4 regions of the Massilia sp. S19_KUP03_FR1 genome follow, and region 2 is predicted to be linked to each of the others. Evidence: predicted binding sites of a transcription regulator. Region 2 holds the regulator's gene; each other region holds the start of a gene.
What was found. Region 2 encodes LexA, which represses DNA repair genes until DNA is damaged. Its sites were predicted from a motif close to ACTGTATNNNNATACAGT; they were not measured.
Positions count from the first base shown of each region.

Region 1: a site for LexA is predicted at 2,455-2,472, ahead of imuA (translesion DNA synthesis-associated protein ImuA). Genes of this name have one in related genera too.
Region 3: a site for LexA is predicted at 2,284-2,301, ahead of V6M87_RS11605 (PA0069 family radical SAM protein). Genes of this name have one in related genera too.
Region 4: a site for LexA is predicted at 1,857-1,874, ahead of V6M87_RS10850 (putative DNA modification/repair radical SAM protein). Genes of this name have one in related genera too.

Region 1 covers NZ_JAQQPS010000001.1:42,001-46,170, forward strand. The annotation lists gene V6M87_RS00150 (PRC-barrel domain-containing protein) at 92-736, opposite strand; gene V6M87_RS00155 (hypothetical protein) at 832-1,053, shown strand; gene V6M87_RS00160 (putative Na+/H+ antiporter) at 1,050-2,294, opposite strand; gene imuA (translesion DNA synthesis-associated protein ImuA) at 2,489-3,211, shown strand; gene V6M87_RS00170 (Y-family DNA polymerase) at 3,141-4,170, shown strand, end outside.
Region 2 covers NZ_JAQQPS010000002.1:250,527-254,696, forward strand. The annotation lists gene V6M87_RS02810 (LysE family translocator) at 1-487, opposite strand, end outside; gene V6M87_RS02815 (LysR substrate-binding domain-containing protein) at 632-1,507, shown strand; gene V6M87_RS02820 (glutathione S-transferase family protein) at 1,555-2,166, opposite strand; gene lexA (transcriptional repressor LexA) at 2,170-2,802, opposite strand; gene rpsF (30S ribosomal protein S6) at 3,159-3,572, shown strand; gene priB (primosomal replication protein N) at 3,600-3,893, shown strand; gene rpsR (30S ribosomal protein S18) at 3,933-4,170, shown strand, end outside.
Region 3 covers NZ_JAQQPS010000009.1:64,606-68,775, reverse strand. The annotation lists gene V6M87_RS11615 (fumarylacetoacetate hydrolase family protein) at 1-359, opposite strand, end outside; gene V6M87_RS11610 (gamma-glutamylcyclotransferase) at 542-1,105, shown strand; gene V6M87_RS11605 (PA0069 family radical SAM protein) at 1,102-2,271, opposite strand; gene V6M87_RS11600 (carboxylesterase/lipase family protein) at 2,425-4,143, shown strand; gene V6M87_RS11595 (tRNA-uridine aminocarboxypropyltransferase) at 4,140-4,170, opposite strand, start outside.
Region 4 covers NZ_JAQQPS010000008.1:123,133-127,302, reverse strand. The annotation lists gene V6M87_RS10855 (UdgX family uracil-DNA binding protein) at 1-617, opposite strand, end outside; gene V6M87_RS10850 (putative DNA modification/repair radical SAM protein) at 614-1,843, opposite strand; gene V6M87_RS10845 (tetratricopeptide repeat protein) at 2,126-3,721, opposite strand; gene V6M87_RS10840 (EAL domain-containing response regulator) at 3,726-4,170, opposite strand, start outside.

The DNA.
Region 1 (4,170 bases), on a different contig from region 2:
TTACGTTCGTAACGCTGGTTGTTCAGTATGGATACCGGCGTTCGCCGGTATGACGGCGTTAGGGCAGGCGCTAGCGGCGTTAAGGCAGGCGCTAGATATCGCTGTCGCCGGGATTCTTTTTCCCGCGCGTCCCCGGCATGGTCGTGCCGCCCGACAGGTTGCCGGCGCCACCCGCTATGTTGCCCAAGTCGCCCCCCGTGCCGGACCCCGTTCCCGCGCCCGATTGCAGATTGCCAGCGCCGCTGCGGCTGGCACTACCTGGGCTGCCGCCACTGACCACGCCCCCCATCGCCACCGACGGTCCCATGCTGGGAATATTCGATTGCTGCGGATCGGTGCCATAGAAGGTATGGATCTGTTTGGCCCAGTTCACGTCGCTCATGTCGGGCCAGGTGCCGGGGTCGAAGCCGGGGGCGTTTTTCAGACGCGCCTTGTCGACATTCAGGACAAAACGCTCGTTGACGGTGTCGAGGTGGAGCGCACCCCAGGGGACGGCGAACAGCTTTTCGCCGATGCCCAGGAAACCGCCGAACGACAGCACGGCATACGCCACCTGGCCGGTGTGCATGTCGAGCATGATTTCCTTGATGTCGCCCAGGTCTTCTTCATTGCCGTTGACGACGCTGTCGCCGATGAGGGTGTCGGCGCCCATCAGCGACGGTCCTGGTCCGGGGCTGGACGAGGCGCCGCTGCGGGGTTGGTAGATGCCATATTTGTCACGGTCTGCGTAGCTCATGAGGTGTCTCCCTTGTGGTGGTGTTTGGACCAGACCACAGCTTAGGCGGCAGGTCCCCTACAAGTTTGATGTGGCTCAATCGGGCGGAAAACGCGATGTTTGCTGCTCATGCGTATGTCACGATGCTGTCATTGGCGCATGCAAGACTGGCGCTGCTGATTGAATGTTATTTAACTTTGTGGAGCCATGATCATGACCGTGACGGCACGTTGTATCAACGCAGGACCATTGAACAAGCCCATTCGCACCGCCACCCGCGCCAGCGCCTTGCTGACCAGCTTGCGCAAGCGGGCCGCAGCACTGCTGCGTTAATTTAGAGAAGAAACATCACCGCGGCAACGACCGTCGGTGCAGCAGCACCCATCAACAAGCCCAGCGCGCCGATTGATTCATCCTTGAAACCACGGCGCAGCAGGGCGGCGCCAGCCGGATTCGGCGCATTGGCGATCACCGTCAAGCCACCGCCGGCCACGGCGCCTGCCATCAGCATGTACTTGGCCTGATCCGACAGGCCGACGATCAGGGAACCCAGGTAGGTCAGGGCGGCATTGTCCGTCAGCGCCGTCAGGCCCAGCGCGCCGAAGAACAGCGTGGTCGCGCCCATGCTCGAGACCAGCGGCTGCAGCCACCATTGCTGCATGCCACCGAGCACCACCAGTCCCGCCAGGAAGAATCCCACCAATAACGCCTCCTTCAGCAGCAGCGGATCCTGGTGCTTCGGGTAGGCCTGCGTGTAACCCAGGAACAACAGGAACAGCCCGAGAAACAGCACCGGGTGATGTGCCAGCAGAACCACGGCGGCGAGAAACAGCAGGTGCGCTAGCGAGACGATCCACGCCGGGCGCGGCAGGTCGCCGCCAGCGCCCGCGCGCAAGTGCGGCCGCAGCAGCCAGGTGACGACGCTGGCGTTAATCAGTACGGCGATGGCGGCGCGCCAGCCGAAGGTGCTGGCCATGTACGCGCTGTCCCAGCCCCAGGTGGTGGCCACCATCAGCACCGGCGGGGCGGCGTAGGAGGTAAGGGTGCCGCCGATCGATACATTCACGAATAGCACGCCGAGCGCGCCGTACTTCAGCCACTCTGGCACCCCCGCGCGAAACACCTGGGGCGCCAGCATCAGGGCCGCGATCGTCATCGCGGCCGGTTCCGTGACCAGCGAACCGGCCAGCGGCACCAGCGCCAGACCGAGCCAGGCCAGCGCCACTTCGGTGCGCACCGGCGCCAGCCGGGCCAGCCCTTGCAACAGGGCGCGCACGGCGTCGAGCACCGGGCGCGAGGCGGCCACGACCATCACCACGAACACGAACAGCGGCTCGGTGAACTGGCGCGATTCGGCGTAGCGGATGGCGGTGCCGCCATCGGCCAGCAGTGCCATCGCGATGACCAGCACGAAAGCCCAGAAGCCGAACACGACTTCGACTTCGCCGAGCAAGTGAAACACGCCGGCATGGCGCGGCTGGCGATGCGCCAGTTTTTCGAAGCCCTTGGCAGCGAAAGTGTGCACCAGTGCCAGGCCAAACAGAATGGCGCCAGTCAGTTCAATAGTGCTGGGATGCATCGGGTCGCCTTGAAACGTAAAGGCCAATTATTTCATGTTTCCACGAAATATTGTTGCACGGTTAATAATCAAGCAGCCATGCCCGGCGATCCAATCCCCGCCGCAAAGTCAACCCTGCGCACATAAAAGATAGGTCTTGCCAAAGCCCGAAGGCGCTAGTACTGTTCATCCATACAGTACTTTGTCAGCTTATCATGATCACGCCACACCTTCACCCGACGCCGGAAAGCCTGCACCCATCGCTGTGGCGCGCGTCGCAACTGGCCCATTCCAGCGCGCGCTGCGTCGATACCGGCTATCCCACCTTGTCCAGCCAGTTGCCGGGCGGCGGCTGGCCCACCGGCACCCTGATCGACCTGCTCGTGCAGCAAGCGGGCATCGGCGAGCTGCGCCTGCTGCGCCCGGCGCTGGCGGCGGCGGCGTCGCGCCGCATCGTGCTGCTGCAGCCGCCCCATGCACCGCAGGCGCTGGCGCTGGCGGCGCTGGGTTTGCCGCCGTCGCAACTGGTCTGGATCCGCAGCACACGCAGCGCCGATACCTTATGGGCCGCCGAGCAGGTGCTGCGCAGCGGCAGTTGCGGCGCCTTGCTGCTGTGGCAAAACCATGCGCGCAGCGAAAGCCTGCGCCGCCTGCACCTGGCGGCGCAATGTGGGGAAACACTGTTTTTCATGTTCCGGCCACTGGCCGCCGCGCAGGATGCGTCGCCGTCGCCCTTGCGCCTGAGCTTGCGGCCAGCCGCGGGCGGGCTCGACATTGGTTTCGTCAAACGGCGCGGTCCACAGCGCGATGCGCCGCTGTTTTTACCCCTTTCACTTCCACTCACTTCTTCTTTATTGCAGCAACGTCATGCGTCTCTGGATCGCCCTCTACCTGTCCCACTTACCGCTCGAGGTGTTTTGCCCGAACTGGTCCAGTGACGTCGGCACCGTCGTGCTCGAACAGGAGCGCGTGCTGGCCGTTTCTCCCCTGGCCCACGCGGCAGGGGTGCAGGTGGGCATGCGCCGCGGCGGCGTGCTGATGCTCATGCCCGACGCGCGCCTGGTCGAGCGCGACCTGGCACGCGAAGCCGAAGCCCGGCACGCGGTGGCGATGGCGCTGCTGCAGTACACGCCGCTGGTGGCGCAGGCCGAGGAGTCGACGCTGCTGCTCGACATCGGCGCCAGCCTGCGCCTGTTCGGCGGCATTGGCGCGCTGTGCCGGCACATCCGCGCCGACCTGTGCACGCTGGGTGTGACCGGTGCGCTCAGCTGCGCTCCCACGGCGCGCGGCGCGTGGATGCTGGCGCGCCGCAATGGGCGCCATGGCCGCGTCGTCAAGATGGCCTCGCTGGTGCGCCGCCTCGACCGCCTGCCAGCCAGCCTGGTCCCGCCGGCGCGCCCGTTCGGCGCATGGTTCGAAGGCATTGGCTGCTTCAATCTGGGCGCCATGCGCCGCCTGCCGCGTCCCGGCCTGCAGCGCCGCTGCGGCCGTCCGCTGCTCGACATGCTTGACGCCGCCTACGGCATGACGCCCGAGCTGTTCGAATGGATCGCCGCACCCACGACCTTCCACGCCAAACTGGAACTGTTCGACCGCGTCGAACACGCCGACGCCTTGCTGTACGCCGCCCAGCGCCTGCTGCTGCAACTGACCGGCTGGCTGTGCGCGCGCCAGCTGGCGGTTGAACGCATCACGTTTTACCTGGAACACGAACGGGGCAAGGTGGCGCGCGACCCCACGCTGGTCGATATCGCGCTGGCCGAAGCCACCTGGCGCGACGAACACCTGGTGCGCCTGTTGAAAGAGCGCCTGGCCAAGCTGGTGCTGGAGGCCCCGGTGATCGGGCTGGCGCTCGAAGCGCTGCAGGTGCAGCCGATGGCGCCACCCAGCGAATCGC
Region 2 (4,170 bases):
CCAGCGCGAACCAGAAAAAGTGGGTAGCCGACATGAACAAGCCATAGCCGAACTGGATCGGCAATGGCGTCGCCGCTTGCACGACCTGGGTGTAGGTGCTGACGACAAACAGCGTCGTCTTCGGATTCAATGCGTTGGTCAGAAAACCATTACTGAGCAATGTAATGGGCGATACCGTGCTGTCGGCGTGCAGGTCGATGGTCAGTTTCGATTGATTGGAAAACGTCTTCCATCCGATGACGATCAAATACAGGGCGCCGGCTATTTTAATCACGGTGAATAACCAGGGTGAATGCGCGCTGATCAAAGCAATGCCAAATATCGTGTAAAACACATGGACCTGCACACCGAGCGCGATGCCGAGCGCGGCAAGCAGCCCGGCATTGCGGCCATACAGATAGCTGTTTCGCGTCACCATCGCGAAATCCGGACCCGGACTGATGGTGGCCAGGATAGTAATCAGTGCAACAGCAACGAGCTCGGTCATGGTTCTTTCCTTCGTTAGTAGTGGCAATTGCGCGCGCCCCGCCGATACAATTTCGGGGAATCTTTCTGGCGACAAATTATGGATATAATGCCGGGGGCTGAATAGCGATGTATCGTCTCCATAACGCGTGAGAAAAACTGACGGATGGCCAGGCAAATACCGCTCAACACACTGCGTTTTTTTGAAGCCGCCGCCAGGCTTGGCAGTTTCGTCAAAGCCGCCCACGAGCTGAACCTGACGCATGGCGCGGTCAGTCGCCAGATCCGCCTGCTCGAACAGACCTTGGGCATTGCATTGTTCGAGCGCCGCAACCGGGGCGTGTTTTTGACGGCGCAGGGCGAGCGCTTGCGCGCCGTGACCGAGGACGCGTTCGAACGGATCGACGCGACCGTGCAGGCATTGCGTGAGCCTGCGCGGCAGGCGCCCTTGGTGGTGTCATGCGAACCGACGATTTCGATGAAATGGCTGATACCGCGGCTGGGTGATTTTGCGCGGCGCTATCCGGAGGTGCCGCTGCACATCTTTGCGTCGGGTGGCCCGGTGGCGTTTCAGCGCGACGGGGTCGACGTGGCCTTGCGCCGCAACGACTTTCATTGGAGCGCGGAGCTGCATGCGGAAAAGGTGTGCGATGAATGGGTGGGACCGGTCTGCGCGCCGACGCTGCTGAAACGGCGCCAGCTCGATCTGCCCGCGCAAAAAATCCTGCACACGGCGTCGCGCAAGAGCGCCTGGCCAAACTGGCGCAGCGTCAGCGCCACGAGCGCCAGCCATAGCGGCAGCCAGACCTACGAGCATTTCTATCTGTCGCTGCAAGCTGCCTGTGCCGGTCTGGGCGTGGCGATCGGCTCGGTCTTCATGACGCAGGAAGAGATTGGCAGCGCACGCCTGGTTGCGCCGTTCGGCTTCATGCGCGACGGGTCCGCGTACTTCCTGCTGTCGTCGCGACCGTTCGAGACCGATCCGCGCCGCGTCGCTTTCCTGGCATGGCTACGCCAGCAAATGCACTATTTGCCGGCCTGATGTGGCGCGTGATTCACTGGCCGACTTCGGTGATGCCTTCACGGACATCAAGCGTAGAAGCTGTCTGGATGGCGCCAGCCTGGCAGCTCGCTGATGCGCTGGATCCATCCGGCCACATGCAGCGGCAGCGCGACCTGTGCCTGGTCAGCCCAGAACAGGTAGGCGCTCATCGACAGGTCGACGATGGTCGGCGCGGCGCCGAGGATAAAATCCCGGCCATCCGCCAGTTCGATATCCATGCGTGAAATATCTGCATTGCAACGCTCGCGCAGCATCGCCATAACCGCCGCATCGACGCCGCCGCCGCGCACTGCGTGCCGCAGGTTCGGTAGGGAAAAGCCGATCCGGTTTGCTTCCCAGAACAGCCACTGGCTTACGCCATCCTGCAAGGCGGCAGTCTCGCCTTCCAGTACGCCGCTGTGCGCCGCCAGGTGCAGCAGGACCGCATTCGACTGGGCGTAAATGCGCCCGTTGTGCAACAACACCGGCACTTCGCCATGTGGCGATAAATTGCGAAACGCCTGGGGCCGCGCGGCGCGCGCCTGGCTCAGGTCGATCTCGTGAAATGTGTACGGCAACTGCGCCATTTCCAGCAACACGCGCACCTTGAAGGCATGGCCCGATGCGCGTGCGCCGTAGAGCGTGATGTCGTCACGCACGCCTCAGTTCCAGCTGCGCATTAGCCCTACAGCAAGCCCTTCCAGCGCGAACTCGTCTTCCGGGTCAACCCGGATGATTTTGAAGTCGGGGTTCTCCGGCAGCAGCTCGACCAGGGAACCCGTCTTGCGGTAACGCTTGACGGTGACGTCGTCACCGATGCGCGCCACGACGATCTGGCCGTTCTTGGCACTGTCGACTTTTTTGACCGCCAGCAAATCGCCGTCCATGATGCCGGCGTCGCGCATCGACCAGCCGCGTACCTTCAGCAGGAAGTCGGGTTTGGCCGCGAACATGGCTGGATCGACGTTGTAGGTCGCCTCCACATGTTCCTGGGCCAGGATGGGCGAACCGGCGGCCACGCGCCCGACCAGCGGCAGCGCCATCATGATGGCGGCAGGGACGATCGCGACCGTTTCCACGGAAGCGCCGATCAGGCGGATGCCGCGCGAGGTGCCGGGGGCGATTTCGATCGCGCCCTTGCGGGCCAGCGCTTGCAGGTGTTCTTCGGCCGCGTTGGCCGATTTGAAGCCCAGTTCACGGGCGATCTCGGCGCGGGTCGGGGGAAAGCCGGTGTTTTCGATGGCTTCGCGGATCAAATTCAGAATTTGTTCCTGCCGTGCAGTGAGCTTGATCATGGGGCTAAAGACTGGTTATATGGACAGACTGTATTTTTGTACAGTATTTCGGGCAATGCAAGGGAATTCGTGGCTTTTTTTCACACTCTGTGCAATAAACGGTTTCCACCGTCACCCCCGCGCAGGCGGGGTCCTATAACACGCTGCCGAAGTCACACAGTTGATGGCTTCCGGCGGCATGCTATGGGTCCTCGCCTGCGCGAGGATGACGTGCTGAGGCAGGTTGCCGAAGGATATTGTGCAACATCATCACTAGCCCAAAGTCCCCATCCGGGTTATAATCGCCGGCTTTCCCTTCCCACACTCGTCTTGACGCCGAGGTGGGCATTTGTTTAAACGTCCTCAAGGAGTACTGAATGCGTCACTATGAAATCGTTTTTATTGTCCACCCGGACCAAAGCGAGCAAGTCCCGGCGATGATCGAACGTTATAAGGCCAGCGTCACTGCACGCGGCGGTAACATTCACCGCGTCGAAGACTGGGGCCGTCGTCAGATGGCTTACTCGATCCAGAAGCTGCCTAAAGCGCACTACATCTGCCTGAACATCGAATGCGACAACGACACCCTGGTCGAGTTGGAAACCGCCTTCAAATTCAATGATGCCGTGCTGCGCCACCTGACCGTCAAACTGAAGAAAGCCGAAACGGCTCCTTCGCCGATGATGAAGTCGGTACAGCGTGAAGACGCAGCCAAGAGCCACCGCTCGGAATCGGCACCAGCCGCAGCAGCCCCGGCTCCTGTCGCAGCGCCGGCGCCAGCCGCAGCGTAATTCAAGCAGCAATCTCGTAGCAAGGCAGTGAACCAGCTTCAGTTTGTAGCCACCATTTTAGAGCGCGACGTATTGCGTTATACCCCGGCCGGCGTGCCCATCGTGTCCGCCACCCTGTCGCACAGTTCGCAACAGGTCGAAGCAGGGGTGGAACGACTGGTCGAGTTTGAAATGGCAGCGTTGGCCGCAGGGGAAATATCCGGGCGGTTTTCACGGGCTGAATTGGGCGCAGTGCATCAGTTCACGGGATTTGTAGCAAAGAAGAATCGCAGCAGCAAAGCCCTGGTGTTTCACATCATTGATTTCAGTGCCGCCGCCTGATTAAACTGGCGACGCATCATTTAGATACAGGAGCCTCAAATGGCATTCGGTAAAAAGTTCGACAAAAACAAGCTCAAGCTCAAAGAGAAGCGCAAACAACAGAACCCACTGTTCAAGCGTAAGAAATTCTGCCGCTTCACCGCAGCAAACGTGGAACAAGTTGACTACAAAGACGTCGACACCCTGAAAGACTTCGTCCAGGAAAATGGCAAGATCATGCCAGCCCGCCTGACCGGCACCAAGGCGCACTACCAGCGCCAGGTTGACACCGCCATCA
Region 3 (4,170 bases), on a different contig from region 2:
CCCTGGTACATCAGCGGATCGGTGTAGAACGACGCGGGCAATTCGGCGCCGCGCGCCTTGCGCACCAGCTCGACATGGTTGATATACGCCGAGCCGTCGGCCCATTGGTACGCGCGCGGCAGTGGCGAATGGCAGTCGGCTTCCAGGAAGGGCTCGGCCGCGCTGATATTGCCTGCACTGCCGGCGGCATTCAGTTGCAGATAGACCGCTTCCAGTTGCGGCGCGCTCGTGTGCCAGTCATCCAGCGCCGCCTGCAAGGTGCGCGCGATGGCGGGCACGCGCTGGCACAGCGACAGGTCGCGACTGACGACGACCAGCGTGCCGTCACGGCCGCCGGCTTTGAGGGTGGCGAGTTTCAAGGCGTCTCCTTTATTCTTGTAAGGTCAGCCATTTAAAACTATTTCCTTTGAGCATACAACTGGTATTCATGTGGGGTAAGGCCGTGTTGCCTGATTGGGCCAGAAGACGGGCCTGCAGCACCGTGCGCTTCCGAACCTTGGCACCAGGTATCGATATAATCAGCGCTTTGCGGAACGCTGCCATGTCACTCAATACCGTCGCCATCAACCAGGGCATGACGCGATTCGACGGCCACGCCGAAGTCTGGCTGTTCGGCTACGGTTCGCTGATCTACAAGGCCGACTTTCCGTTCCTGGCGCGCCGGCCCGCCAGCATCAGCGGCTGGACCCGGCGCTTCTGGCAAGGTTCGCACGACCACCGCGGCACACAGGAAGCGCCCGGGCGCGTGGCAACGCTGGCGCCTGCACCCGGCGCGGTCTGCCACGGCATGGCGTACCTGGTGACGCCGGAAGAATTCGCCCACCTCGACTACCGCGAAAAAAATGGCTACCTGCGCCTGGCGATCTGCATCGCGTTCGACGACGGCGGCAGCGCCGAAGGGCTGGTGTACATCGCGGCCAGCGACAATGCAGCGTTCCTGGGCGAAGCGCCCGATGCGGCAATTGCCGCCCAGATTGCCGGCGCATCCGGCCCCAGCGGGCCGAACCGCGACTACCTGCTGGCGCTGGCGCAGGCGCTGCGCGATATGGACAAGCCGGATGACCACGTGTTCGCCATCGAGCGCCATCTCGCGCGACTGGGTTAAAACAAATCCAGCTGCCCCGCCCCGTTTGCGTCTTTCCTGGCAACGGTCGCCGGCAAACGCAAGGGCCGCCTGAACTGCGACACGTCCAGCTTGTCGAACCGGCTGCGCAGCCCGCTCATGCCAAGCCGCTCGACGGCCTTGGTAAAGCGCTGGCGGATCAGGTCGGCCCAGATGCCTTCGCCATGCATGCGCTTGCCGAAGTCGCTGTCGTAATCCTTGCCGCCGCGCAGGTCGCGCACGCGGTTCATCACCCGCTGGGCGCGCTCGGGAAAGTGCGCTTGCAGCCATTCCTGGAACAGCGGATTGACTTCCCACGGCAGGCGCAGCACCACGTAATGGGCGCCCACCGCGCCGGCATTGCGCGCCGCCTCGAGGATTTTTTCGATGTCAGGCTCGGTGACAAACGGGATGATGGGCGCCACGCTGACGCTGACGGGAATGCCGGCGCGCGCCAGCGTTTCGATGGTGCGCAGGCGGCGCGCCGGCGCCGCGGCGCGGGGTTCGAGCGTGCGCGCGATGGCCGGGTCGAGCGTGGTGATGGTGATGGCCGCGCAGGCCAGGTGCTGCGCAGCCATCGGCGCCAGCAGGTCGATATCGCGCTCGATCAGTGAGGACTTGGTCACCAGGCCCACCGGGTGGCGGCATTCGCTGAGCACTTCCAGCACCTGGCGCGTCAGGCGGCGCTCGCGCTCGCAAGGCTGGTACGCATCGGTATTCACGCCGATGGCGATGTGGTCCGGGACGTACGACGGCTTGGCCAGTTCGCGCCGCAACAGCTCGGCGGCATTTACCTTGGCGAATAGCCTGCTTTCAAAATCGAGGCCGGGCGACAGGCCCAGGTAGCTGTGCGTGGGCCGCGCGAAGCAATATACGCAACCGTGTTCGCAGCCGCGATAGGGATTGAGCGACACATTGAAGGGGATGTCTGGCGAGGTGTTGCGGCTGAGGATGCTCTTGGCGACTTCATCGGTGACGATGGTGCGAAACGGCGTCGCATCGACCTCCCCGTCCTGCGCACCCCAGCCATCGTCGTATTCCTCGCGCGCGTTGACTTCGTAGCGCCCCTGCATATTCGACACGGCGCCGCGGCCCTTGCGGGCAAGCGGCGACCGCACCACTTCCACGGCTTGCCAATCGTTGCAGGGTTCGACTTTACGGTCTGCCATCGCGGCACCTTTACTGTACATTTATACAGTATCGTACGCCATCGTCCAACGAAATTCAAGCGGCGTGCATGGGCGCAGATCATTCTTCCTTGGCATGCAATAAGCGGCTACTATTGGTTTTTTTGATAGCAAGAATAAGACAGGAGACTGACAGTGAACAAGCATGTGAGCCATTGTGCCAGCCCGTTCCGGGTAAGCGTTGCAGCAGGCGTCACGCTGATGCTCGCCGCCTGCGGCTTCATCGATGAAAACAAGCCCGCCAATCCCCCCACTGTGGCGCACACCGACAATGGCGACGTCAAGGGTATCGACCGGCTCGGCATGCGCAGCTACTTCGCCATCCCGTTCGCCGCGCCGCCGCTGGGCGAGCTGCGCTGGGCCGCGCCGGCGCCTGCGCCAAAATGGACCACCAGGCTGGAAAAAACCAGCTCGGCGGCGCCCTGCCTGCAAACCGGCACCAGCCCGTTCCGGCTGGCCGGCGACAGCGAGGATTGCCTCTACCTGGACGTGCACGCGCCGATCGGCGCCGGGCCGTATCCGGTCATGGTCAACCTGCATGGCGGCGCGTTCAACACCGGCGGCACGTCGGTGTATGCCGACCCGTCGCCGCTGGTCTCAAAAGGCGTGATCGTCGTCAACGTGGCTTACCGCCTGGGCGCGCTGGGTTTCCTGGCGCACCCGGCCCTGGCCGTCAACGGCGCCGCCGGCAATTACGGCATCATGGACCAGCAGTCCGCCCTGAAATGGGTGCAGGACAATATCGTCCGCTTTGCCGGCGACAAGAACAATGTCACGCTGTTTGGCGAATCGGCGGGCGGCTTCAGTGTCATGACCCACCTCGCCGCGCCCGGCTCGAAAGGCCTGTTCAACAAGGCGATGGTGCAAAGCGGGAGCTATGGCAACGAGCGCCAGATGAGCGCGGCGCAGATGGCGACGACCAGCACCGCCATCGTCGACACGGCCATCAATGCCGCCACGGCGGCCGGCGTCAGCGGCATCAACTGCACACCGGTCACGGCCGCCTGCCTGCGCAACTTGCCGGAGGCGGTTCTGCGCACCCACCTGGCCGAGGCCATTGCCAACGCGATCCCGATCATGGTGCCGTCCATCGACGGCAAGGTGCTCACCAGATCGGTGAAGGCGACCTTCCTTGCCGGCGACAACCTCAAGGTGCCGATGGTCAATGGCACCAACGAAAATGAATACGCGCTCTACATCGCCATCAACGAAGCCGCGCGCCGCGCGGCGGCGACGCCGCCGAACCTCGATCCGGCCAACACCAGTTATTCCCTGCAGAGCGCGGCCTATGCCCCCACCGTGGCCAGCCTGACAGCCGGCAGCGGCGCCAACGTCAACGAGATCGTCAACCGGTTTTATCCGCTCGCCAATTACGGCACCAACACTGCCATCCAGCCGAGTTTGGCGGTCGCGGCCATGGCCACCGACCTGGCCTTTTCCTGCCCCGCCCTGCGCACGTCGCAGCGCATCAACACCCAGGCCTCGCCGATCTGGATGTACGAGTTCCGCGACCAGACCGCGCCGCCAACGGTCGGTGTGGCCAACGGCAAGTACTATTTGAGCTTCCAGCAAGGCGCTGCCCATTCCTACGACCTGCAGTACCTGTACAACCTGGGCGAGCTCGGCAACGACGAGCGGCGCCAGCTGCAGACGGCCATGACGCGTTACTGGACTAATTTTGCGAAGACCGGCAATCCGAACACGGGTGGCGACGTGGCCGCGAACTGGGCCGCGTTCACCGGGCCGGCCAACGTCCTGGCGCTGGATGTGGCGTCCGGCGGTGGCGTGACGCAGCTGACCAGTTTCGATGCGAATCACAAATGCACCCTGGCCTGGGGAATCGTGACGTTCTAGGCTGGCACGTAGCTGAGCTGCTGGCCG
Region 4 (4,170 bases), on a different contig from region 2:
GCGCCGGTGTTGTGCAAGGTGGCGCCGTCCCACATGACGCTGGCGTCGGGCGTGGCAATCAGCCAGCTGACCTTACCCATGCGCGCCACAAAATGTTCGGCCACCTGCGCCAGTACGTCGTGGGCCGGTTCGAACCACGCGACAAAGCGCGGCGCGCCGGCTTCCTCGGGACGTTCGCGAAAGCGGATGTAGGCATGCATGTCGTGCTCCTCGCGGCGCACGGCTTTCGCCATCTGGTGCAGGCGCGCGCCGTCGACGTCGGCGGCAGATTGCACATCGTGCTCGCCATGCGTCCAGCGCCACACAACGCGGTACAGGAAGGCCCAGCGATCATGCTGGCGGCAGCAGGCGGCGTTCTGCAGCATGTCCATCAAACTGCGTGGAATGCTGACCCTGGCCTGCGCCGGCGTCGCTGCGGGCACAGGCGCACTCATCAGCAAATCGGCAGCGCCATCCTGCCCGGCCCACGTGATCGCGTCGGGGGCAATGGCGTGCGCCAGCAGCGCGCGCGCCGCGTCTCGCCATTCGATAAAATTGGCAACCAGCAGCGGCTCGCCCGCGGCAACCGTCTCGACAGCGGCGAGGCCGGCTGCGCCCGACGCTGCCGCGCTATTCATGCCGCCTTCAACTCCGGCCACAGACTCATTTGCTCAGGCGCCGTGGCCAGTGCGCGCCGCAGGGTGTCGGAACTGGCCGCGCCCTGCACCGGCGAATAATCGGCCGTGATGATGAAGGGCGCGATTTTCTTCATGCTGCAGCGCAGGCGCGAGAGATCTTCCCAGCGCACCCGGCGCAACCGGCGCAATTCGATAACCCGTTTCGCGTTGCGCAGGCCGATGCCGGGTACGCGCGCAATCATGTTCGCGTCGGCGCGATTGAGGTCCATCGGAAAATGCTCGCGGTGCGCCAGCGCCCACGCCAGTTTCGGGTCGATGTCGAGGTCGAGGTTGCCCGCGACCGGCAACAGTTCACGCGCTTGAAAACCATAGCTGCGCAGGAGGAAATCGGCTTGATACAACCTGTGCTCGCGCATTAGCGGCGGCGGCGCCAGCGGCACGCTGTCCGGGCTTTGCGGGATCGGGCTGAAGGCGGAATAGTAAACCCGCTTCAGTTTATAGCTGCTGTACAGCGTCTCGGCTGTATTCAAAATGGTTTGATCGTCGCTGGCGTCGGCGCCGACGATCATTTGCGTGCTCTGGCCGGCTGGTGCAAACTTCGGCGCCTTTGGCTCCTGTTCCTTCTCGTCCAGCTTGCGCCGGATATTGCCCATTGCCAACTTGATGGTGTGCACGCTCTTTTCCGGCGCCAGGCGCGTCACGCTGTCCTGGGTCGGCAACTCGATATTCACCGACAGCCGGTCGGCATACTTGCCGGCCAGTTCGATCAGGGCCGGGTCGGCGTCGGGAATGGTTTTGAGATGGATGTAGCCGCGGAACTGGTGCACTTCGCGCAGTTCACGCGCCACCGCCACCAGTTGCTCCATGGTGTAGTCGGCCGAGCGGATGATGCCCGAACTGAGGAACAGCCCGTCGATGTAATTGCGCAAATAAAAATCCTGCGTCAGTTTCACCACTTCGGCTACGGCGAAGCGGGCCCGCGGCACATTCGAGCTGCGCCGGTTGACGCAATACTGGCAATCGTAGATGCAGAAATTGGTCAGCAGAATTTTGAGCAGCGAAACGCAGCGCCCATCCGGCGTGTAGCTGTGGCAAATGCCCATGCCGGTGGTGGCGCCGATGCCGTCCTTGCCCTCGGAGCCGCGCTTGGGCGCACCGCTGCTGGCGCAGGAGGCGTCGTATTTGGCGGCGTCGGCCAGGATTTCGAGCTTGTCGGTAAGTTCCATGGGCGCAGGGCTGACTGTATGGATGTACAGTATATATCAGCCCTGCGTGCGCACAATTGGTATTGACGCCGGGTTCGGTTCAGACGCGGTTCGCCTAAGTGCCTATCCCAGTAGGTAGGAGGAAGCGGATGCCGACATGCGCGTCCGCGATGCATGGCGAGTGTGGGCAAGGCGAGAGGAGGACGCATGGCTAGCCACGCTACGACGAGGCAAGTCATATATGACGGCCAGTCCACACTTGTCAGGCGCAGCAGCAGCGACTCCGCACTACTGGGATAGGCACTAAACCGGTTCTGGCGCCAGCCTTCTTGCCTGCGTCAATTCCGCCTCATCCATCTTCAGCACCAGCCGCTCCAGGTACCGTGCAGCTGTCGCCAGCCCCACGCCCGCGGCCCGCTGCAGCCAGCCGTGGGCCAGCACCAGGTCGCGCAGCACGCCCTGGCCGCTGGCGTACATGACGCCCAGGTTGAATTGCGCCCGCGCATGCCCCTGGCGCGCTGCGCACAGGTACCAGAAATGCGCCGCCTCGAAATCGCGTTCGACGCCGTGGCCGGTGTCGTAACGCAGGCCCAGCGCGAACTGGGCCAGCGCGTGGCCGCCGTCGGCCGCCTTGCGGTACCAGCCATAGGCTTGGCGCGGATCGCGCATGCCCGCGTCGTCACGGTCGAACAGCGCACCGACCATGTACTGGGCCGGGCCGTAATCCTGCTCGGCCGCGCGCCGGTACCAATCCATTGCGCCGACATAATCCTGCGCCGCTTCGTAACGCAGCGCGAGGTCGAACTGGGCCCGCAAATGGCCCTGTTCTGCGGCCTTGCGGTACCAGCCGACCGCACCGGCAGGGTCCCGCTTGACGCCGCTGCCGGCGTCCAGCATTTGTCCGACGTGGTACTGCGCGCTGGCGAAGCCCTGCTCGGCGGCCAGACGGTACCAGTGCGCCGCCTGCGCCAGGTCGCGCTCGACGCCCTGACCATGTTCGTAACGCAAACCGAGGTTGTCCTGGGCGCCCGCGTGGCCCTGTTCGGCAGCCTTGCGGAACCAGTCAAGGGCGAGGGTTTCGTCCCGGATCACGTCATGGCCGCTGTCGTAAATCAGGCCCAGGTTGAACTGCGAGCTGGCGTGGCCCTGCCCGGCGGCCTTGCGGTACCAGCTGATGGCCTTCTGGCTGTCCTGCGGCACATCCTGGCCCTTGTCGTAGCGCAGCGCCAGGTTGAACTGGGCCGGCGCGTGGCCCTGCTCGGCGGCCTTGCGGAACCAGGCAATCGACTGCTGCGCGTCGCGCGTCACGCCCTGGCCGCTGTCGTAGCGCAGGCCCAGGTTGAACTGCGAGCGCGCGTAACCCTGGTCGGCCGCGCGCCGGTACCAGGTGATGGCTTCGCGTACATCTTGCGGCACACCCTTGCCGGTTTCGTACATCATGCCCAGGTTGTGCTGCGCGCCGGCGTCACCCTGTTCAGCGGCCTGGCTGAACCAGTGCATGGCCTGCGCCGTATCGGTTGTCACGCCCTGGCCCTTGGCGTACATCCAGCCCAGGTTGTACTGGGCCGGTGCGTAACCCTGCTCGGCCGCGCGCTCGTACCAGTAGGCGGCCTGACCTTCATCCCTGGCCACGCCCTGCCCTTTTTGAAACATCACGCCGAGGTTGTACTGGGCCTGCTCAAGGCCCGCTGCCGCGGCCTGGCGGTACCAATGGATCGCCATGAGGTCGTCCCTGGCGACACCCTGGCCATTCACGTACATGAATCCCAGGCTGTGCTGGGCGTTGGCCACGCCGCGCTCGGCCAGCCCCTTCGTGCGCAGGAATTCAGCGGTGTGCTGGGATTCGGCAGCAACCACGGAGGGACGGACCCCGGACGGGGCGGCGGACAGGTTCTGCATGGCCCTATGCGCGGCTGGCGACGGCGATGCTGCCGCGCATCGGCACCAGCTGGGTGTGCAGCACGCCCATGAATTCGGTCAGCGAGATGGGGCGGTGATACAGGTAACCCTGCATCGTCAGGCAACCGTTTGCCTTCAGATAGCGCGACTGCACATCGGTTTCGACGCCTTCCGCAATCAGGTTCAAACCGAGGCCGCGCGCAATCGAGATGATCGCCAGAATGACCGGATAGTGGCCGTGTTCTTCCTTGATCTCCTTGACGAAGGACTGGTCGATCTTGATGGTGTGGATCGGAAAGCGGTGCAAATACGACAGCGATGAGTAACCCGTACCGAAATCGTCGATCGCCACCGACACGCCCAGCTGGCACAGCTTGTTTAACTGGTCGATCGCGTATTGCGGATTGCGGATGCAGATGTTTTCGGTGATTTCGACTTCGATCTGGTCC